3 regions of the Hahella sp. NBU794 genome follow, and region 1 is predicted to be linked to each of the others. Evidence: predicted binding sites of a transcription regulator. Region 1 holds the regulator's gene; each other region holds the start of a gene.

Evidence for each region. Region 1 encodes FNR, which switches genes on or off when oxygen is low (the NO sensors DNR and NnrR bind a similar motif). Its sites were predicted from a motif close to TTGATNTANATCAA; they were not measured.
Region 2: the regulator FNR is predicted to act here: its motif matches at 1,818-1,831, upstream of ACQYWX_RS12635 (Hsp20/alpha crystallin family protein).
Region 3: the regulator FNR is predicted to act here: its motif matches at 3,120-3,133, upstream of ACQYWX_RS14630 (OmpW/AlkL family protein).

The regions. Positions count from the first base shown of each region.
Region 1 is NZ_CP192738.1:5,156,292-5,163,621, forward strand. Features, by position in the region: gene ACQYWX_RS22515 (hypothetical protein) at 1-808, shown strand, start outside; gene fnr (fumarate/nitrate reduction transcriptional regulator Fnr) at 953-1,732, shown strand; gene ACQYWX_RS22525 (sugar nucleotide-binding protein) at 1,729-2,646, opposite strand; gene alr (alanine racemase) at 2,801-3,925, opposite strand; gene dnaB (replicative DNA helicase) at 3,925-5,355, opposite strand; gene rplI (50S ribosomal protein L9) at 5,496-5,942, opposite strand; gene rpsR (30S ribosomal protein S18) at 6,068-6,298, opposite strand; gene rpsF (30S ribosomal protein S6) at 6,315-6,743, opposite strand; gene rlmB (23S rRNA (guanosine(2251)-2'-O)-methyltransferase RlmB) at 6,870-7,330, opposite strand, start outside.
Region 2 is NZ_CP192738.1:2,820,673-2,828,002, forward strand. Features, by position in the region: gene ACQYWX_RS12620 (hypothetical protein) at 1-189, shown strand, start outside; gene ACQYWX_RS12625 (macro domain-containing protein) at 276-857, shown strand; gene ACQYWX_RS12630 (hypothetical protein) at 987-1,673, shown strand; gene ACQYWX_RS12635 (Hsp20/alpha crystallin family protein) at 1,956-2,495, shown strand; gene ftsH (ATP-dependent zinc metalloprotease FtsH) at 2,582-4,441, opposite strand; gene ACQYWX_RS12645 (L,D-transpeptidase family protein) at 4,752-5,498, shown strand; gene ACQYWX_RS12650 (hypothetical protein) at 5,538-5,834, opposite strand; gene pgsA (CDP-diacylglycerol--glycerol-3-phosphate 3-phosphatidyltransferase) at 6,081-6,659, opposite strand; gene uvrC (excinuclease ABC subunit UvrC) at 6,652-7,330, opposite strand, start outside.
Region 3 is NZ_CP192738.1:3,283,199-3,290,528, forward strand. Features, by position in the region: gene ACQYWX_RS14620 (ATP-binding protein) at 1-1,760, opposite strand, end outside; gene ACQYWX_RS14625 (sensor histidine kinase) at 1,772-3,013, opposite strand; gene ACQYWX_RS14630 (OmpW/AlkL family protein) at 3,268-3,945, shown strand; gene ACQYWX_RS14635 (substrate-binding periplasmic protein) at 4,241-4,999, shown strand; gene ACQYWX_RS14640 (amino acid ABC transporter substrate-binding protein) at 5,064-5,813, shown strand; gene ACQYWX_RS14645 (PAS domain S-box protein) at 5,758-7,330, opposite strand, start outside.

The DNA of each region.
Region 1 (7,330 bases):
TACACTTGTCAGTGCGGAAAATTACACCCGCAGACTCCCATCCATGAATGCTAATTTGCAGAAGTACATCGACTATGTCGTGAAAGAAGTGAGACTACTCAAGCAAAACCTTCCCGCCGGCAGCCAGGTTAAGTACCTGCATTGGTTCGGCGATCTGGTCCGCCAGCTCACTCCCGCAGCGCAGACTCAGGTGATGTATTATTTGGGCAGGGAGTTCAAACTAAACTTCGACGCCGATGCGCGCCATGTTATCGAGCTGGACGCTCGCCCTGACTCCGAGGAAGCGCTAGCCCTGATTAAAGGGTTGGGCTTTAACATTGTCTGCATCAATGATCCTGGTGAATACGCACAGTCCTTCCCTATTGAGAGTCTTAGGGATTGGCTGCAGACCATTCGGGCATTCGACTTCAAAGCCGTTTATCTGCGCCTGAAAGTGACTCCTGCGACCGTCACCGCACTATCCGAGCACCTTGAGGAAATTCTGACAGAGAGACCGCAAGGCATCCTACTCTCCGGCCATAAAATGGAATTCGCCGGCACAGCAGGCCTGGAAGCGGCGCTAAAAGATTTCAAGCGGCGTATTAAGTCCGCATCGTTTATTCCTATCACGCAGGACTTTTTCGCACTACCTTGGACAGGCTTGATTAGCCAGGGAGTCAGCTGTCTACATGGCGTTGGGTTGGGCGCATTTTCTTACACACCACATTACCAGTTGCGCAACGCCACACAGTTGGACGACTACTACAAAACTCTGGACAACAGCGAGCTTCCAGCAAGAGCAATTCGTTACACTCAAACCCAGTTGTAACAAAAGGTGAAAACTATGTAAAAACAAAGGCGAGCGCAGGTTTTCCCTGTAAATTTCCCATTGTAGGGATTTGCTTTTAAATAGCTATTGGCTATCCTAGAAGCCTCTTTAAGCAGTTTCACTCATCCAGCCACGAGGCAACCGATGGAAAGCAAGCATATAGCAACCTCCTCTCCTTTTAGCTTACACAGAGGCTGCCACGAATGTAATTTGAGCAAGCTTTGCATTCCTATCGCGGTCGGGGCTGAAGATATTGATCGCCTGGAAGAAATCATTCGCCAGGGCAAAATGCTCAATCGCGGCGAATATATCTTTGAGCAACACACCCCATTCCGCTCGTGCTTCGCAGTTCGTAGCGGCGCGATCAAAACATTCACCGTATCAGAGGAAGGCGAGGAACAGGTCACTGGTTTCTATCTGCCTGGCGAGATTATCGGTCTGGACAGCGTTAGCATGGAAAAATACTCCTGCTCCGCCGTCGCCCTTGAACGCACCAGCGTATGCGAAATTCCTCTGGAGAAGTTTGAAGACCTTGCCTCAGACATCCCCAGCCTGCAGCACCACTTTTTCTCATTAATGAGCAAAGAGATTCAGGAGAGCAGGCAGCTCACTATGCTATTAAGCAAAAACTCGGCTGAAGAACGCATTGCCTCGCTTCTATTGTCCCTGTCGACACGCTTTAGCCGTCGTCGCCTATCCGGCACAAACTTCAGACTCCCTATGCCACGCAGCGACATAGGCAACTATTTAGGCTTGGCCGTCGAAACTGTCAGCAGGGTCATTACCCGCTTCCAGAACAATGGCATTATTAAGGTCCAAGGAAGGGAAGTTCAGATATTGCAATTGGACGAACTGCAGAAAATTCTTCGCCACGACACCAAGTGTCTGGAGCATCAGAAGGAATCAGCCCTTAACGCTCGTTAACGGGTCTCTTCCAAGCAGTTTTCAGCCGGTTTTACGCCGCCACGCTGCTGACATTGCTCAATCAACGCCGGCAGATAACGACGCCAGGGAAGCTGCTTGACGCCAAAGGTGTTGCGCAGCTTGATACAACCTAACGCGCCATTCGCCGGAAGCGCCACTCCAGGCAACACATCAGCGCCCTTTTTCTCGATCAGGGCCTGCAACATTTCTTCCTGTCCAAATGCCTGCAGCACAATCGCTTTCAACAGTTCATAGTGGGTGACAGCTTCAGCGCCAGCATAATGGTAAACGCCCCACACCGAGATATTACAACTCAGCTGCTTGATAACAGCGTCTACGACTCTCGCCACATCATCCACCGCGACGGGAGTCAGCTGCATATCGGTGCTGGCGTTTAGGCGCTTCCCTGAAGACAGCGCGGAAAGCATGGTCTGCAGCCAGCCTTGAGCGCCAGCCTCCAGCAACCAGCCCACCCTCAAGATCAGATGCTTGCTATAGTTTTCCTGAAGCCATTGTTCGCTCTGCAGCTTTGTCCGCCCATACACGGAAAGAGGACGTCCTTTGTTGGCGGATATATAAGGGTTCTTTTTGACGCCATCGAAAACAAGATGGCTGGAGAGATGAATAATCGGCGCCTTCCATAAAGCCGCCACCTCCGCTACCGCCTCACAAGCGGAGACATTAACCTGATAGGCCAAATCCGGATGCTGCTCCGCCTTGAACAGGTCAGCCATCTCCGCAGCATGAACCACGAAATCCGCAGACGGCATCGCCCTCATTGCTCGCACGATCGCATCATTGGTCATCAGAAACTGCTCGTAGGGAACGCCCTCCACTGCTATGCCGCTCTGCTGTAAACGCTGAGCTATAGCCTTACCTAATGGCGAATCAATTCCCGTCACACAAACAATCACTCATGCACCCCTTAAAATGTGTCTCGTAGCCTTTAGCGCCCCCAGAATGCGGGCCGTCTGAAGATATTATGTTAACAATATTGGCTGCTTGATGGGATTTTCGCAAACCCGATACCCCGGACTCTATCCCCATCATCCAGCTTAACGCTGCGCTTTAACCCCCTTCCGAGCGATTAAGGTATACCCTGGGGACACGCGAGGTCATGCCCGTAAATAAAGTATAGGAGATTGTTGACGCATATCCTGCAACCTCATCAGCGGAAACAGCTCCGCCCCACAGCTCCACCTCCGACCCAATACGCGCTTCTGGAATGTGAGAGATATCCACCGTCAGCATATCCATGGACACCCGCCCGATAATCTTTGTCCGCTTACCGCACACGGCGACAGGCGCACCATTTTGCATTTGTCTTGGATATCCGTCGCCATACCCTACCGCAACCACTCCCATTCTTGTTGGGCCGCTCGCAGTCCAAGCGGCGCCATAGCCAATAGAGTCTCCTGCTTGCAGCTCCCGAGTAGCAATCAAGCGCGACTCAAAGGTCATTACCGGCTTCAAGCCAAAATCCGCCCCGGTCTTATCCGCCATGGGGGAGGCGCCGTACATCGCAATGCCCGGACGCACCCAATCCAAGTGAGTTTCCGGATACTGCAACAAAGCGGCAGAATTAGCCGATGAGTAACTCCAGCCACCCGATCCCGCCGCCTGCATACCAGCTTGAAACGCCCGCCACTGCTCCTGTTGCAGCAAACTATCCAGTTCATCGGCGCATGCGAAGTGAGTCATCAGCCCAATAACAGAAAGCCCAGGAAACTGGCCCAGCATCTCAGCGACGCCAGCCAGTTTATTTAACGGCAAACCCAACCGGTTCATACCTGTATTCAACTTGATCCAGGTTTGCATCCGGGCGGAACCAGGACCTGTTTTACGCAAAGGAGCCACTTCGGACAGCATGTCCAATTGCTCCATATCATGCACAACCCACTCTATATCGCGCCAACGGGTAGAGTCAGCCAGCTCCTCTGAGCTATAAAATCCTTCCAGCACTAATAGCGGCGTCGTAATACCCGCTTCACGCAAACTCACCGCCTCATCGTAACAGGCCACCGCCAGCTTGGGAGCCTCCGCTTTCAGGGCGCGTGCGATTTCCACTGCGCCATGGCCGTATGCATCAGCTTTAATTACCGCCGCACAACGGGCGTTTTTAGCAATGGAATTCAGCAAACGAATATTGTGACGCAAGGCGTCCAGATCAATAAGAGCGCGGGATGGACGCATTACTCGTAGTCTCCCCCGCCATAATCGTGAGCCAAATCTTCAAACCTTGTGAATTTACCCATGAACGCCAAGCGCACCGTTCCGATAGGGCCGTTACGCTGCTTACCGATAATAATTTCCGCAATACCTTTGTCCGGGCTGTCTTCGTGATAGACCTCATCCCGGTAGATGAACATGATCAAGTCAGCGTCCTGCTCAATCGCTCCAGATTCCCGCAAGTCAGAGTTAACTGGCCGCTTATTGGGGCGCTGCTCCAAACTACGGTTAAGCTGGGACAAGGCGACCACAGGACAGTTCAGCTCCTTCGCCAATGCTTTCAAGCCTCGCGAAATTTCTGAAATTTCGGCCGTACGCCCTTCGGTCATTCCCGGCACCCTCATCAACTGAAGGTAATCCACCATGATCAAGCCAATTTCACCATTATGATCCCGCGCCACCCTTCTCGCCCTGGAGCGCATTTCCGTCGGACTTAACGCCGCGGTATCGTCGATGTATAACGGCTTGTCTTTCAACATGTTAACGGCTGATGTAAGACGCGGCCAGTCGTCCTCATCCAGCTTTCCACTTCTTACTTTGGTCTGATCAATTCGCCCCAGAGATGACAGCATACGCATAACGATAGAGTCGGAAGGCATCTCCATACTGAATACCAGGACAGGCTTACCCCCCAGTATCAGCGCGTTCTCAACCAGGTTCATCGCAAATGTGGTCTTACCCATGGAAGGACGGCCGGCAACGATAATCAGGTCTGAAGACTGCATCCCCGAGGTGCGATCATCCAAGTCACGAAATCCAGTTGTAACACCTGTAATGGCCCCGTCTGAGTGGAACAACTCATCAATTTTCTTAAGGGTCTTAGTCAGAATCGGATTAACCGATTCAGGCCCGCCCTGATTGGGCCGGGATTCCGCTATCTGGAAAACTCGCCGCTCTGCGTCATCCAACACCTCTGTACTGGTGCGCCCTTCCGTCTGGTAGGCCTCATCGGCGATTTCATTAGCGACTGTAATCAACTGACGCAATACGGAACGTTCGCGAATGATTTCCGCATAGGCGCGAATATTGGCGGCGCTGGGAGTGTTTTTAGCCAGCTCACTCAGATAGGCCAACCCACCCGCAGAGTTCAACTCGTTGCGATTATCCAGCTCTTCCGAGACAGTGATGGCGTCCAGTGGACTGCCGAGATTCGCCAATCGGGAAATTGAACCAAATATCAGACGGTGATCCAGACGATAAAAGTCTTTTGCTGTAATGATGTCGGAAATCTTGTCCCAGCTGGCGTTATCCAGCATCAGACCGCCCAGAACAGACTGCTCCGCCTCAATCGAATGGGGCGGAGCCTTTACCACAGAGGAACCAACCAGGGCGGCGCTTGGGCCCTGCCCTTCCGAAGACTTGGCCGAATCTTTACGTATTACTGACTCATTCATAATGACTTGCAGAGCTTTTAAGAGTAGCGCTTATTATCGCTAATTTGCGGGCATGGACAACACGACTATCGTGAAGTCTTGAGAGCATAAAAAAAGGCAGTGCGCACGGAGCGGACTGCCTTTTTTTGTATGACCGGAGATTACTCGCCGACTACGATTACCTTAACGGTAGCAGTAACGTCGGTGTGCATCTGTACGTCTACTTCGTACTCGCCTGTGTTGCGCAGAGCGCCTTCAGGCAAGCGAACTTCGCTTTTCTCAACTTCAACGCCCAAAGCAGTCACTGCGTCAGCAATGTCTTTAGTACCAACAGAGCCGAACAACTTACCTTCGTCGCCAGATTTAGCAACGATGGTCACTTCTTTACCGTTGATAGCTTCTGCACGAGCCTGAGCTTCGGACAGCTTCTCGGCAGCCGCTTTTTCAAGCTCTGCGCGACGAGCTTCGAACTGCTCTACATTCGCTTTAGTTGCAGGAACAGCTTTGCCGTAAGGCACCAGAAAGTTACGGCCATAACCAGCGCGAACCTTAACTTTATCGCCAAGGTTTCCGAGGTTGGCTACTTTTTCGAGAAGAATAACTTCCATCTTGTTTACCTCAAATCTTGTAACAATCGGAAGCCTCTTAGCTTCCGATTGGCAAACCTTTAAGAACCTGATTGTTCTACGCCACTTCACTAACAATGAGGAAATGGCGGAAATTTTTCAGGCGCTTAGTCGTCGTGGCGATCAGTGTAAGGCAGCAGAGCCAGGTAACGCGCACGCTTGATAGCAGTGGCGAGCTGACGCTGGTAACGCGCCTTGGTGCCGGTGATGCGGCTTGGCACGATTTTGCCAGTTTCAGTAATGTAGCCTTTCAATACTTCTACATCTTTGTAATCAATCTCTTTTACGCCTTCGGCAGTAAAACGGCAGAACTTTCTTCTGCGAAAGAAACGAGCCATGATAGCCTCCTATACCTTATTCTTCGTTGCTGTCTTCGTCGTCAGTATCGTCGTCAGAGTCGTCAACGTCGTCAGCAACGACGCGGGCGGGACGATCTTCGCCACGAGGAGCGCGCTGTTCGCGGGACTCAGCTGCTTTGATTGGCGACACTTCGGTCACAGCATCCTTACGACGAATAACCAGGTCACGGAGGATGGCGTCGTTAAAACGGAAGTTGTGCATCAGTTCGTCGATGACTTCTTGAGAACACTCAATATTCATCAACACATAGTGCGCTTTGTGAATTTTGTTGATGGGATAAGCCATGTGGCGGCGACCCCAGTCTTCCAGACGGTGAACTTTACCGCCGCCAGCGTTTACGCTGGAGGTGTAACGCTCAACCATTGCAGGCACCTGCTCGCTTTGATCAGGATGAACCATGATCACGATTTCGTAGTGACGCATTGTAGCTCCCTTCGGTTTAACAGCCTTACGTTGCGTTTTCGTAAAGCAAGGAGTTGATGGTGGTTTTAAGAGGGCAGCATTCTATGCCTGTTCAGCAAGACTTGCAAGCCCGAAAGCGAACACAAACTAACCAAACTGACGCTGTCGCACCGCCTCAAACAGGCACACCCCTGTGGCGACGGACACATTCAGACTGCTGACCTCGCCCAGCATGGGAATATTGACGAGACTGTCGCAGTTTTCGCGGGTAAGGCGGCGCATCCCTTTATCCTCCGCCCCCATCACGATGGCGACCGATCCCTTGAGATCCGCCTGATACAAACTTTGCTCCGCCTCGCCGGCCGCGCCAACCAGCCAAACGCCATAAGTTTGGATGTGCTTTAAGGTTCGCGCCAGATTGGTGACGCGAATCAGCGGGGTCACTTCCGCAGCGCCGCACGCCACTTTTCTGGCGGCCGCATTCAACGGAGCGGATTTATCTTTGGGCACGATGACGGCGTGCGCGCCCGCCGCATTAGCGGAGCGCAAACAAGCTCCAAGGTTATGAGGATCAGTGACGCCATCCAGGACGAGCAACAACGCGGGCT
Region 2 (7,330 bases), 2.3 Mb from region 1:
GTGCGTTGGCCTCACGCCTGTTCCCATTGCGGTTATGTCTACGACTGGTCCGACAGTTGCCCGGTGATTTTATACGGCGGACAACGCTGGGTGCTGGAGAAGGCGGTTAACAAAAAGCTGTTCGCCTTGCTGGAGCACCTGAAGCGCGCCAAGGACCTGGAGAATATGCCGAGTGGAAATCTGTGGTGACTTGTTGCGGCTGATCGTCTACATTCCACCCCCTTGCGGCCCATACTGGGTCGTCTAAAGGAGGTTGCATTTTTACCATTCAATTAGTGGCGTACAGTCTGGATCTGTTTTACGCCTGGAAACGCCAGTTTGATGGGCTGGCGAATGTAGAAGTCATCGACGGCGATATTCTGAAACAGGTCGCCGACGCTATCGTGAGTCCCGCCAACAGCTTCGGTTACATGGACGGCGGTCTGGATCTCAAATACAGCCTGCACTTTGGCTGGGAACTGGAAGCGAAAGTACGTCAGACGCTGGAGTCTGAATATTTTGGTGAGATCCCCGTTGGACAGGCGATTGTTGTTGAAACCGATCATAAAAGCATTCCTTTTCTCATTTCCGCTCCCACCATGCGCGTTCCTATGGACGTTTCGCAAACCGCTAATGCGTATCTGGCTTTCAAGGCGGTGCTGCAAGCGGTGATTCGTCACAATCAAATGAACGCACCGGGCGGCCGTCAGATTCGCTCTCTCTTATGTCCCGGTCTGGGAACCGGCGAAGGACGCATGCCGGCGCATCGCTGCGCGGCGCAAATGCGTCGAGCGTATGAGGTGTGCGTGAAAGAGCGATATGAAACTCAGGGCGGGCTTGCGGCGGCGGTGAAAGATCACATGGCGCTGTTGGAGTAGGCGCTTTACCGGACGCTCTGAAAATGACGGCGACATGATGAATTTTTAATGGCGGGTTTGATGGCGTCCAGGCGCTTGGGCTTGTATTGTGCAGTGAGCTTATATTCAGCCATATCAAGGAGTTGTAACGTGGATAACCGCAATACCCAGTTCATAAGCGATCCCATTGCGTTTCTGAACAACAATACGATCAATCATCGCTGGTTCGATGAGCATATCCAAAGGCGCAATAACAATCCGCAGGGCGTATCCATGGCTGAAAGGGCCGCAGTGGATCTGTTGCCGTACACGAAAATGGGAAGTTTCGATTTACAGCCCGCCGCGACGCCAGTGGGCGGCCGACGTCAATCCAGATTTGCGGTGATCCACGACCACCCTGCGAATGACAGCGCGTTGACCGGCTACTGGTGTCCCTATGTCAACGGCGCGGGGCTGCCGGGATTTGTCGATGTGCCAAGGCATAATCCCCAGCATCGATTCGTGTTTACCGCAGCGATGAACGGTTGCGCCTTCTTCATTACCGAATCGCCTCTTGGCGGCGCTTACTTTCGCGTCTATCACCACCAGCATCCCGGCAATGTCGGAGTCAATAACCTGATCAGCGCCGTGACGCCCAACGTCATTTCGGTCTTTGATTTCAGTCAGTATGGCAATGACAATCTGCCTGGCCTTAATCTTCCTGTGGCGTTTAACTTTCTGTATTACCGCAACAGTGGTTGGGTGGTCGTCAGCCACGCCACCGCCATGGACGCCCATACTGGCGTCGTACGTTTTGATCCCGCCAAGCCGACGTTGGTGGCGGACACCTTCGTATAAATGAAGATAATCGTTCTCCCGTAGACGCCCGTTCTGCGGGAGGGCTTTAATGCTTTGATGGAAGTGGCATTTTTTCTTACTGGGACGTTATAAAAGATTGCGCTCAGCGCGGGATTTGATAGTGATTAATCGACTAAAAATCAGTTGATCTCCATCAAGATTCAACCTGCCTTCAGCACCCCAGAACACCTCGCAGCGTTACACTGTGTCTGAGTCGACGCCCGCATTTGACGGCGCGTTGGCGACGCATTTATCCATGGAGAGAAAAGCGAGGAGGTCGATATGAACCTGAAGAAATGGTCTCCCTGGAACTGGCTGCACCAGGAAGGTAAAACAGCGAGCGAAGTCCCTGTCAGTTCACGTCAATCCAGTAACTATCCCATGGCGAGGTTCCGCCAGGAAATGGATCGCCTTTTCGATGACATGCTGCACTCCTTTAAATATCCCGAACTGCCGGAATTCGGCCTGGGCAGGGAGTGGGCGGGCTTGCTGAAGCCTAATCTGGATATTTCCGAAGGCAAGGAATCCTACAGCATCAGCGTCGAGCTGCCGGGCGTCTCCAAAGAGGACGTAAAAGTCAGTCTGGACGGCCAACGGCTGACAATCAGCGGCGAAAAGAAGCATGAATCGGAAGAAAAAAGAGAGGATTATCACTGCGTGGAGCGTAGCTACGGCAGCTTTATGCGTATCCTCACTTTGCCGGACAACGCTGACGGCGAGCGTTTGTATGCGAACTTCAAGAACGGCGTATTAACGTTGAAAGTGCCCAAGGCCGGCGAAGTCACGGTGAAAGGCAGAGAAGTGGAAATCAAAGGCGACTAGAGCACCTCTGAACAACATTGGCGACACCGCAGATAGTTTTTCAGCGGTTCCCTGGCGCACTCTCGCCAGCGGTCCCACTCGGGGCGTTACGACGCCCCGGTTTGCAGGCATTCGTCTATCTGCGCCTTGTGCAGCGTCTCTGAGCGCTCCAGCAATGACACCAGTTTGTCCAGCCTTTCCCGGTGCGTGCGAATCAGCTCGGCGGCGATGGTTTCCGAGGACACCAGCAGCTCGCGCACGGCCTTGTCGATGATTTCCGCTGAGAACTCGCTGTGGTGGTGCGGCTGGGCCATTTCGCGACCGAGGAAAGGATGTTCTTCGCTGTCGCGCAGATCCACTGGCCCCACCTCTTTCGACATGCCCCAACGACTGACCATGGCGCGGGCGAGCCCCGTCGCCTGATGAATATCGTCGTCAGCGCCGGTGCTGACGCTGCCCAGCAACTCACGCTCGGCGATGCGCCCCGCCAGCATCACAGCGAGCTTGTCGCGCAGATACTCTTCCGGGTAAGTATGTCGTTCCTGCAAGGGCATTTGATGGGTGCCGCCCAAACTGCGTCCGTGGGGGACAATGGAGACTTTGTACAGCGGATCGGTATTGGGCAGGTAATAGGCGACCAAGGTGTGCCCGGACTCATGTACGGCGAGACGATGTTTCTCATCCGGCGGAATGATCAGAGTGCGCTCCGCGCCCATAATAATTTTATCCCGGGCGATGTCGAAATCCAGACTGTGTACGTGGTCCCGATTTTCCCGTGCGGCCTGAATGGCGGCTTCGTTGATCAGGTTTTTCAGGTCTGCGCCGGAGAACCCAGGCGTCCCCGCTGCGATCTGGGGGAGATTGACGTCGTCCGCCAGAGGAATGCGTTTGGCGTGAACCTTGAGAATCGCGACGCGGCCTTCCTGATCCGGCAAATCCAGGGTGACGTGACGGTCAAAGCGACCGGGGCGCATCAGCGCCGGGTCCAGTACGTCCGGGCGATTGGTGGCGGCCAATACGATGACGGCGTCGTGCCCGGCGAAACCGTCCATCTCCGCGAGAATCTGGTTCAGGGTCTGCTCCCTTTCATCATGGCCGCCGCCATAGCCTGCGCCCCGGGTGCGGCCGACGCTGTCGAGCTCATCAATGAAAATGATGCTGGGGGCGGTCTCTTTGGCGGTTTTGAATAACTGGCGCACCCGCGACGCGCCGACGCCGACGAAGACTTCAATAAATTCAGAGGCGGACATGGGATAGAAATTGACGCCGGCTTCTCCGGCCAGGGCTCTGGCCAGCAGCGTCTTACCGGTGCCGGGCGGACCCATCAACAAGACGCCTCGTGGGGCCAAAGCGCCGACGCGGTGGAAGCGGTCCGGATCGCGCAGGTATTCCACCAGTTCCTGTACTTCCCGTTTGGCGTTAGTTTGTCCGGCGACCTCATCGAACGTGGTGTCCGGCTTCTGGCAGACAAACTGGGTCTCCAGCCGCTTGTCGAAATCGAAGGCGCCGCCCCGGCCGGAGAAGTTGCGGAGCGTGCGTCGGGAGAGCCAGAACAGGATGATCATGAACATGATCCAGGGCAGGTAGGACAGCAAAATCACCTTGGAGCTGCTGGCGTCATGGCCCTCTTTCACCTCGAGTGGAATATTCTGCTCCTCCAGCTCCGCCAATATGGCCTCATTGCCGAAATCCGGCAGTTGGGTCAGAAAGCGGGAGTATTGCCGCCGCTGCTCTGGAAACATGCGTGGAGTGATGAATTTGCCGTCAAGTTCGCTGCCGCGGAGGGTGACGCTGCCGATTTGCCCCTCCCGCAACAGCATCTTGAATTCGCTGTAGGGTAGTTTAACGGCGGGCTCCGGACGGTCTCGCATGGAGGGCAGGTAGTAAAGCATCAAGGCGACCGCCAAGGTCCATACAACCCAGTTCAAAGGCAGCTTCTGTGGTGGTTGAGGATCAGTATTGCTCATGTGCTGTCCATTAACTCACTGATTCAGTACTCATCATTATCGATAGAGGTTTGCGCCGCGTTGACGCAGCGCAGCTTGTCGCCACTCAGATCCGGCGCGACAGCCGCTGTTTGATCAGACTTCAGAAAACGCGACTTCCCCTCACTTTGAATATAGCAGTGCGGAGGAGTTTTCGGCGTTAGCGACGCGCATAAAGTTGAGGCCGGAAGAATGAGATGAATGAGTTGAGGCGGATGACGCGAGTCATTATGATCTGGCGGCTGAAAGATCATGTTGCCGTCCGATAGGGCGACGAGCGGAAGAGAGCGGTATGTCGAAGAAGTTCAAGTTTGTCATGGTGGGCGTATCGCTGGCGGCGACATTGGCCCTGACCTGTTTTTATAAGTTTGGGCGCTCGATCTGGGTTCCTCTGTACCTGGATTTGAAAGGAAGACGCACGCTGGATGACGTGGTGCGCAATATCGGCCCAGTGGTGGAGCCTGGTTTGCAGGCCGCATTCGCCAAGGCGGGCGTGGCGTATCCGCCGCAACGCATAACCCTGCTGGCGTTTAAAGAGGAGAAGCGATTGGAGTTATGGGCGGAGCAGGATGGCGCCCAGGTTCTGGTCAGCGCCTATCCCATTCAGGCCGCCAGCGGCGTCGCCGGTCCCAAGTTACGCGAAGGCGACCGACAGGTGCCGGAGGGCTTTTATCGGATCGAAGGCTTCAATCCCAACAGCAGTTTCCACCTCTCCATGAAGCTGAACTATCCCAATCCGTTTGATCTTGAACACGCCAGGGCGGAAGGGCGTTCGTCGCCGGGCGGGGATATTTTCATTCATGGCAAGGCGTCATCCGTGGGATGTCTGGCGATGGGCGACCCGGCGGTGGAGGATTTGTTTATCCTGGCTAATCGAGTGGGGGCGAGCAATATTGATGTGATCATCGCGCCACAGGACTTCCGTCTGCGCGCCCTGGAGGCGCCGCCTCAGAACGCGCCGGTGTGGTTGCCGGGGCTGTACCAGGATATCCAGCAGGCGCTGCGACCTTTCGCCGTCAACGACGTCAAATCCAGTTAAGCTAAGGTTCCGATGTTACATGGAGCGTCGCCAGACGCTTCAGTAAGGCGGGTCCGGCTCCGCGTAGGAAACGATGGTTTCGGGGCAGACCAGCCATAGAAACCACTCGGCCATATCCACTTTCTTGTCCACGAAAGAACCGAAACTCAGGCCCAGGCAACGAAACGCCTGTTCAAGTTCAAGAGGGGAAAAATCGCGGTCGACGACTATTTTACGTTCGCATCTACCGTGAGCTTTGGCCTCCCTGACCATCTCCCAGATCATCCATGAGTTTTCGAAACTGTCGATTACCGCCTTGGCTTTGGCGGGTTTTAGTTTGCTTATCGCGTCCTTCATATTTGCGCACCTATACACCCTTATCTCTAGTCTTGGTCAAATAGTGAGGTTTCGCCAGTTTTCCAGGGGAGTTTTTTGTTACATCAGATTGGCGACCAGGCGCTTTGTTATCGGCCTGTTGCGGTTTTGCGGTCAGGTGTTTCTTTGTGCAGAGGGAGCGATGATCAGGTAACCAGCGGGTAACGTTCAGAGCGTCGCGGAGGTCTGGCGCAAGGGGGCGAACAGACCTCCGGACAGGATGAGGAATCAGGAATCCCGGGTCAGTTCCGGCCAGGCCGCCCGCAGATAAACGAACATGGACCAGAGCGTGAGCAGGGCGGCGATATAGAGCAACGCCAAGCCAGCCCAGGCTTCTTTCATTCCCGGCGGAAATGCGAGCAGGGCGGTGATGGCGAGCATCTGACAGCTGGTTTTGACTTTGCCGATGAAGTTCACGGCGATACTGGCGCGTTTGCCCATTTCCGCCATCCATTCCCGTAAGGCGGAAATGACGATTTCCCGTCCAATGATGACAATGGCGGGAGCGGTAAGGGCCAGGTTGTGATGAGCCTCCACCAGCATGGCCAGCGCCACCGCCACGATGACTTTGTCCGCCACCGGGTCGAGAAACGCGCCGAAGGGCGTCATCTGGTTCCAGCGTCGGGCCAGATAGCCGTCCAGCCAGTCCGTCGCCGCCGCCAGGGCGAAAATCGCCGCCGCCACCACGTAATTGCCCTGAAAGGGAAGGTAATAAATCACGACAATGACGGGGATCAGGACAAGTCTGCCCAAGGTCAGGATGTTGGGGAAATTGAGAAAAACCGACTTTTTTGAGCGTTTATTCATGGAAGGCTGCATAAATTGTTTGAGCTATCACTTCACTAATGCCAGGCACGCGCTTGATTTCCTCGAGGCTGGCTCGTTCTATATTGCGCACGCTGCCGAAATAGTTGAGCAGGTCCCGTCTGCGTTTGGGACCAATGCCGGGCACGGCGTCCAAAACCGATTGCGTTCGCTTTTTATTGCGCTGGTTCCGGTGTCCAGTGATCGCAAACCGGTGAGCCTCATCCCTGATCTGCTGAATCAGATGCAGGGCGGTGGAGTCGCCCGACAGATTCAGGATCGAATTATCCGCGGAAATGAACAAGGTTTCCATGCCGGGTTTCCGCGTTACGCCTTTGGCGACGCCAATCAGCGTGACGCCGGTGATTTGCAGCTCGTCAAAGACCTGGTGCGCGATGCCAAGCTGCCCCTTGCCGCCGTCGATCAGAATGATGTCGGGGAGACCGACGTCGCTGTCTTTCAGCTTGCTGTAGCGCCGCGTCAGCGCCTGCTCCATGGCGTGATAATCGTCGCCGGCGGGCACATCCTTGATATTGTAACGGCGGTACAGATCCTTGATCGCCCCTTCCGGTCCGAACACTACGCAGGACGCGACGGTCGCCTCGCCGAAGGTATGGCTGACGTCAAAACATTCCACCCGCTTCACGGAGGCTTCCAGGCTCAGTGCGTCGCAG
Region 3 (7,330 bases), 1.9 Mb from region 1:
GCGCCCTGTCCCGGCGTACTGTCCACCTCAATGCGGCCGCCATGGCGTTCAATGATGCTGTGAGAGATGGCCAGTCCCAATCCGGTGCCTTTGCCGACGGGTTTGGTAGTGAAGAACGGATCGAAGATGCGTTTGCGGGTTTCCTCCGGGATGCCGGCGCCGTTGTCCTGCACTTCCACCCATACGCCTTGCTCCCAGAATCCGGTGCGCAGCCAGATTTTTCCTGAACTCTCGATCGCCTGCGCGGCGTTGACCAGCAGATTCAACAGCACCTGGTTCAATTGCCCGGGCAGGCATTCGATTTCCCCCACGTCGCCATACTCTTTGATCACCTCAGCCTTGTATTTGATTTCATTCCAGGCGATAGCCAGGGCGCTTTCCAGTTGGGCTTCAATGGGGGAGTGACGCCATTCTTCTCCCTCGCCGGCGCGGGTGAAGTCGCGCAAATCCTGTACGATCTTGCGCACCCGCTCAAGGCCATTGCGTGTTTCGGCGATGACGTCGGGAATATCCTGGCGTAAATAGTCCAGCTCCAGATCGCTGATGATGGTTTTGAATTCATTCCAGCGCGGGTTTTCGTCATCGCTGTTTTGTCGCACGGCTTCCGCTGCGTCAATAATGCTCATCAGATCTTTAACGTAATTCTCCAGGGAGCCCAGGTTGGAGCTGACGAAGCCGATGGGGTTATTTATTTCATGGGCGACGCCCGCCGCCAATTGTCCGATAGAAGCTAACTTTTCACTTTGCAGAAGCTGCAGGTGGGTTTGCTCCAGTTCCTGGGTGCGGGCGACGACTTTTTCCTCCAGGGTGGCGTTGGCGTCCGCCAATTGGTTATGCAGACGCATATTGTGAAGACTGATAGCGGCTTTGGCGTCGAATACTTCCAGAAGATTGCGCGCCAGCCCATCAGGAGTATGTCCGTCCAGGTAAGCGACGAGACCGGGTTCGTCGTGACGGCCAATAAAAAGCACCGTTTCAGTCGAGGAGAACTGGCTTTCACCGGTTTGGAAGGCTGCTTTGATGGCTGCCCGTGCGGGGGCGGGTATGGGCGCCTGCGACCAGGGCGCGCCTGCGGTGATATCCTCTGAGCCGCACAGGATGGTGTAGGCGTCTGGGGGCTCGGATGGCGGTGGTGGGCTCAGCATCAGGCCCGTTCCTTCAAAGCCGGTGATGCGTAATAGTTGCGACAGAATGTCCTTCGCGAAATCCTGCAGTGTAGTTCCTGGCTGCAGGTAATCCGGCGCTTCAATGATTTGTCGCAGCCCCCGATGATGGGTCTCCAGGGCGCACAGGCTTTCATAAGCGCGCAGAGCGCTGATGACCGAGGTGTAGAGCTTTTGCGCGTCCAGCTCGGTCTTGTTTTTGTAGTCATTAATGTCGTAACGCAGAATCACGTCCCGTTCCGGCGCCATGCCCGGCTGTCCCGTTCGCAGGATAATGCGGACATTGTGGTCGCCCAGTTCTTCGCGGATATAGCGGGCCAGCTCCAGGCCGGCGTCGTCGCTTTCCATTACCACGTCGAGCAGGATAACGGCGACGCCCGCGTTTTCCTGTAGAGCTTTCCGCGCTTCCTCCGCACTGTAGGCGCTGGCGAGTTGCAGCTTGCGGTTGTGGAACTCCACATTGCGCAAAGCCAGGCGGGTGATAGAGTGCAGGTCTTCATCGTCGTCGACGATTAATATTAGCCAGCAAGGCGGCGGCTCTGGGAGAGCGCCATCGATGTCGCCGGAATGGCTGGAGCGTAGTTTTAGTCTCGTCATTCCAAATTCTGTCAGGCTGTAAAGTCACCGTCATGGCGACGCTTATCGCCGCCGTCCCTGGGGAATTCGATTGCGAAAGCGACGCCCTGTTCGGCGCCGGTATCGGCGATTCTTACTTTCCCATTCAGGACGTTGGTCACCAGGTTGTGAAGAATATGCAGGCCAAGGCCGCTACCTCCTTCATTACGTTTGCTGGTGAAAAATGGCTCAAAAACTTTGTCTCGTAAGGACTCGGGAATTCCCACGCCGTTATCGCACACCAGCAGCTCTACCTGATCGTCCACCACGTCAAAACGAATATCCACGATCCCCGGGCCTCCTGCGAAGCCATGAGTGAGGGAGTTCAATATAAGGTTAGTCAACACTTGCGACAGTGCGCCAGGATGGCTGTAAACCTCCAGCTCTTGCGGACCATGGATGCTGACGCTGGAGGAGGCTTTTTTCAGCGCCGGAGACAGGCTGGTGACGATCTCATGGAGATATTGAGAGAGATTGAAGCGCCGCTCCTCGCCTGCGGACTGATCGACTGCGACCTGTTTGAAAGACTGGATCAGGTTGGCGGCGCGGCTGGCGTTGGCCGCGATCAGGCGGGTAGAGTCTCTGGCGGCGTTGATATAGTCCGTCAGTTCTTCTTCTGACAATGACTCGCTGGCGTAGGTTTTCTGCAAGCGCTCGGTTTCCTCTGTCAGCAATGTGGAGGCGGTGACGATGACGCCGATGGGCGTGTTGATCTCATGCGCCACTCCCGCCACCAGGCGTCCCAGGGCGGCCATCTTTTCTCGTTGCATGAGTTGGTGTTGCGTTTCTTCCAGCTTGCGATTGGTCGCCATTAGTTCTTCATTGGAGCGCTGCAACTCCTGATTGATCCGGGACAGTTGCGCCTGACTGGGAATGGAGAGGGCGGCGGGAATCAGCTTCACCAGCAGCAGGGCGGTTATCACAGAAGCCGCCGCGGTGACGGCTTTCACCCCCCCGATCAGCCAGTAAGCGGGATACCAGGTCACCCAGATATTCATCACATGGGTGGCTCCGCAGGCCAGGATAAAGACGCCGAAGGACATAAACATCCAGTTGAACGGCACGTCCTGGCGTTTACGGATGAAGTAGATCAGCGTGATCGGGATGGTCATGTACGCCAGGGCGATGAGCGCGTCGGAGCTGATGTTCAGCCAGAGAATGCCGGGCTTCCAGAGGTAACAGTGTCCATGAGGCATGTACCCTTTGCCGGTGAAAAAATCGATGATGGATTCCATGGCCGCATCCTTTCTTCCCTTAACCTGTTAAACAACGTATAGCACGCTCCCGCGCTATCGCAAGATAACGGGATGTCTGCTTGGCGGCGCAGAAAGAGCGTTTCCGTTGATCTGGGTCAAAGCTGACCCGGGCTGCGCCTTAACCCCCCTAATCACTTGATCCAAATCATAATTATTCGCCGGCAAAGGCATAGACTCCCGCCCCGTCATCAATTCTTAATTTTGCAGTTGAATGTGAAGAGTAGGGGTATGTTATGCATAAGCTAAGTAAATCTATGTTGGCTCTGGGACTGCTGGCCTGCGCGGGCTCCGCGATGGCGCACCAGCCGGGAGATATGGTGCTGCGCGTCGGCGCCGCGATGGTGGACCCCCAGGATGACAGCTCAACCCTGCGTTTGAACGGCGCCTCCTTGGACGGCTCCAGCGTATCAGTGGACAGCAATACCCAGTTGGGTCTGACCTTCACCTATATGTTGCGTGAGCATATCGGTCTGGAAGTACTGGCGGCGACGCCGTTTTCCCATGAAGTCAGCGCTCATGGCTCAGTCGCAGGCGACAATCTGAAAACGGCGGAGGTTAAACACCTTCCTCCCACCGTCAGCCTACAGTACTACCCGATGGAAGCTGGCTCCGCCTTCCAGCCCTATGTGGGCGTTGGCGTGAACTACACCTTGTTCTTTGATGAAGAACTGACCACGGATTTTAAAGACGCCATGGGCGACGGCAAAATCAAGCTGGACAACTCCTTCGGCGCGGCGTTCCAGTTGGGCGTTGACTATCAATTGACCGATAACCTGGTGGTTAACGCGGCGGTCTGGAAGATCGGCATCGACACCACCGCCACCATCGACCTGGATTCCGGCGCGCAGATCAAAACCGACGTGGACATCGATCCGCTGGTGTACATGGTCGGCGTTGGCTACAAATTTTAATTCCAGCGACTTGCAATCGGCTTCGTGGCTAAGACTGCGGAGCCAACCGCCAATGAATTCTGCAGCCTGCGCTCAGGGATGAGAACAGGCCAGCTTCACCTCGCTTCATCCCCGCATGCGGCTCTACATTCGCCCATGCGGTTTTTTTGTTTCCGCATCCTTGCCTGCCGCTTAGATGAGACGGGTAGAAGTAGGTAGAGCCTGATCGCCGCCGTTTCACTTCTTTTCCCTGATCTATACTTATTGCTCAAGCTTCACCATTCGTTGACTGGGTTTAACTGATATGGGGGATGGCATGGGACGTTCTTTGACTTCCGCTGTCTTTGGGTTGTTTTGCATTGTGTTCGGCGCGCTGGTTCAGGCCGCGACCACGGTGCAGGTGTGGACCTACTATGATTCGCCGCCGTTTGCGATTGATCCCCAGGGCGATGATCTCACATCGACCCTGTGCCGGGTGCTGACGGAAAAAAGCGGAGGCGAATGGGTTTTTAAACCTCAGTATCTTCCCCGCAAACGCATTAATCACTACCTGGAAAGCGGCGCTGAGCAAGGGCTGGTGCTGTGGGCGAACCCCCTGTGGTTTCAGGATAAGGAAGAAACCAAATACGCCTGGAGTGATCGCGTCGTCTGGGGCGCCAATGAGATCGTGTCCCTGCGGGAAAGTCCGGTGGAGTATACCGGCCCTGAGTCCCTGGAAGGCAAACGCTTTGGCGGCGTGGCGGGGCATCATTATGTGGGGATCGACGATCTCGCGCAGTCCGGCCGCATCAAGCGGGAGGACACCACCTCGTTTTCCAAGAATCTCGACAAACTATTGAGCAACCGCCTCGACGCCATACTGATACCTCGCGGCGAGCTGTTTTACATGGTCTCGCAAGGCAATCTGGGCGACAAACTTTTCATCTCCTCAAAACCCCATCAGCAGTATGAGCGCAAGATCCTGGCGACGCAGAAGCTGGAGGCGGTGCGGGATTTCATCAACGCGCAACTGCCAGCGTTGAATGAGGACGCGGAATGGCGGGCGCTACTGGATAAATACGGCTTGAAGCCCTGAGGCGTAGAGTGCTGAGGGTTTTGTGACGCGGAACGATAGATTTGACGCTAAGGACTGACTGGCTATGTGGAGACTGTTCGGACTGACGCTGTGGATAGGCTTGACGACGAGCGTGAACAGCCGCGCGGAAATCGTTGTGCCGGTGTGGACCTACTACACCTCGCCGCCATACGGCCTGCACAGCGACGGCTATGATCTGACCAGCATTATGTGTGCTGAACTCAGCAAACTCAGCGGCGGCAAATGGCGCTTTGAGCCCCAGAGTTTGCCCAGAAAACGCATAGACAGCTATCTGGAGCGAGGCGATCAGGCGGTGGTGGCCTGGGTGAATCCTTCCTGGTTCGGCGATAAACAGGAGGAACATTACGATTGGACCCACGGCGTGGTAACGGGGCGCAATGAAATTGTGTCTCTTAAACTGCATCCGGTGGAATACCACGGCCCGGAGTCCCTGGTCGGCAAAAGCTTCGGCGGCGTGCTGGGGCATCGCTATGTCGGCATAGATGAGCTGGTGGAGGAAGGGCGCATCCAGCGGGAGAACGCCTCCTCATTCTCCAGCAACTTCGGCAAGCTCCTGCTGCGTCGTATCGAGGTCACCATGATTCCCCGGGAGGAATTGTTTTACCTGATGGCGAATGAACAGGTGGGCGCGCAGCTTTATATCTCCAAACAACCGCACCAGGAATATCAGCGTAAGATGCTGGTGACGAAAGGGCTCAAGGGCGTGAGGGATTTTATGGAAGCTCAGTGGTCGACGCTCAATGACCATCCTGACTGGCGTCACCTGCTGCAGCGCTACGGGCTGAATCAGTGAGGCCGTTAACGTCGGCGGCGGGAAGCATATTGGCTTCGGTAGCGAAATCGCCAGCTTGATCCTGTGTGCTCAGCAGATTGCGGACGGTCATTCGCAGCTTGGCGTTATCCGCCACCGTCTTGGTCAGCGTGGCCTGAACTTTACTCGATAGTTGCGGCGTGGCGGGGTAAGAGGAAAAAATCACCACGGGGGTTTCATCGGTATTGATTTCGTCCACCAGTTCGGCTCCGGAGCCGTCCGGCAACTCCAGATCCAAAAGCACCAGATCATAACTCTTTTCCTGCAGCATACGTCGCGCCTGCTCCAATGCGCCGGCCTGATGTATATCGGCGATCTCTTCCAGAACGGAGCGGGCGATTTGCACCAGATCGGGGTCATCTTCCACATGCAGGATACTAGGGCGTGTCTGCTTCAATAACACCCGATGAAGGATAGCCCTGAACTCATTTAGTTTGGGGTGAGTGCTGCTCAGCCAGGCAAGGGGAGCGACGCCGTCGATTTCCAGTCTGGAATCCGCTTCTGAGTGGTAGTTGTCCTCTGCTATCGCCACCAGCGGCAGTTGAGAGGCTGGATCAACATGGCGCAGGGATCTTAAAAAGGTGAAGCCGCCATCATCGGTCATCGTGCTGTCCACAACCAGCAGGCAGTATGAATTTTCCGAGAGAAGGCGTACTGCGCTCGCTGCGTCGGATGCAACATCGCAGCAAAGCCCCTCTGCCTGTACCGCTTTCGCTAACAGATCCGCCAGATCTTTATCCATTTCGCAAACCAACGCGCAGGGGTGTGGCGACGTTTTGAGCGGCTTTGGCGTCAGTCGAACGGGAAGGTCGAAAAAGAATTCCGTACCCTTGTTAGCCTTGGAAGTAAAACCGATTTCGCCGCCGTGTTGCTCCACGATGGCTTTGGCGATGCTAAGCCCGAGCCCGGTGCCGCCTTGTGCGCGGGTGTCGGAGCTGTCCGCCTGCGAGAATCGATCGAAGACGCGACATTGAAACTCCTCAGGAATGCCTTTGCCCTGATCTTTGACGTGAACGCGCAGCTTGCTCTTTAGACAGGAGATGGCTACGTCGACCTGTCCGCCTCGCGGCGAGTATTTGACTGCGTTGGAGATCAGGTTGGACATGACCTGATGAATGCGTCGTTCATCTACATGTACGCAGGATTTTGGCAAGGGATTGGCGAAGTGCAGGTCAACCTGATACTTGCCTGCGAACTCCTTGTGGTCTTCCAGGCTGCGCTGAATCAGTGTTGTCAGATCCTGGTCCTCCAGCTCAAACTTGAGCGAGCCGGACTCCAGTTTTTCAATTTCCAGAATATCGTTGATGAGCAGGGTGAGTCGGTCGCAATTACGGTAGGCGACTTTTAGCATTTTATGCACGACTTCCGGCAGTTCGCCGCCGTGCTTGCCCAGCACAAGCCCCAGTGCGCCGCCAATAGCGGTCAGCGGCGTGCGTAGTTCATGACTGACCGTGGCGATGAACTCATCTTTTTGCCGTTCCATGCGTTTGCGTTCCGTG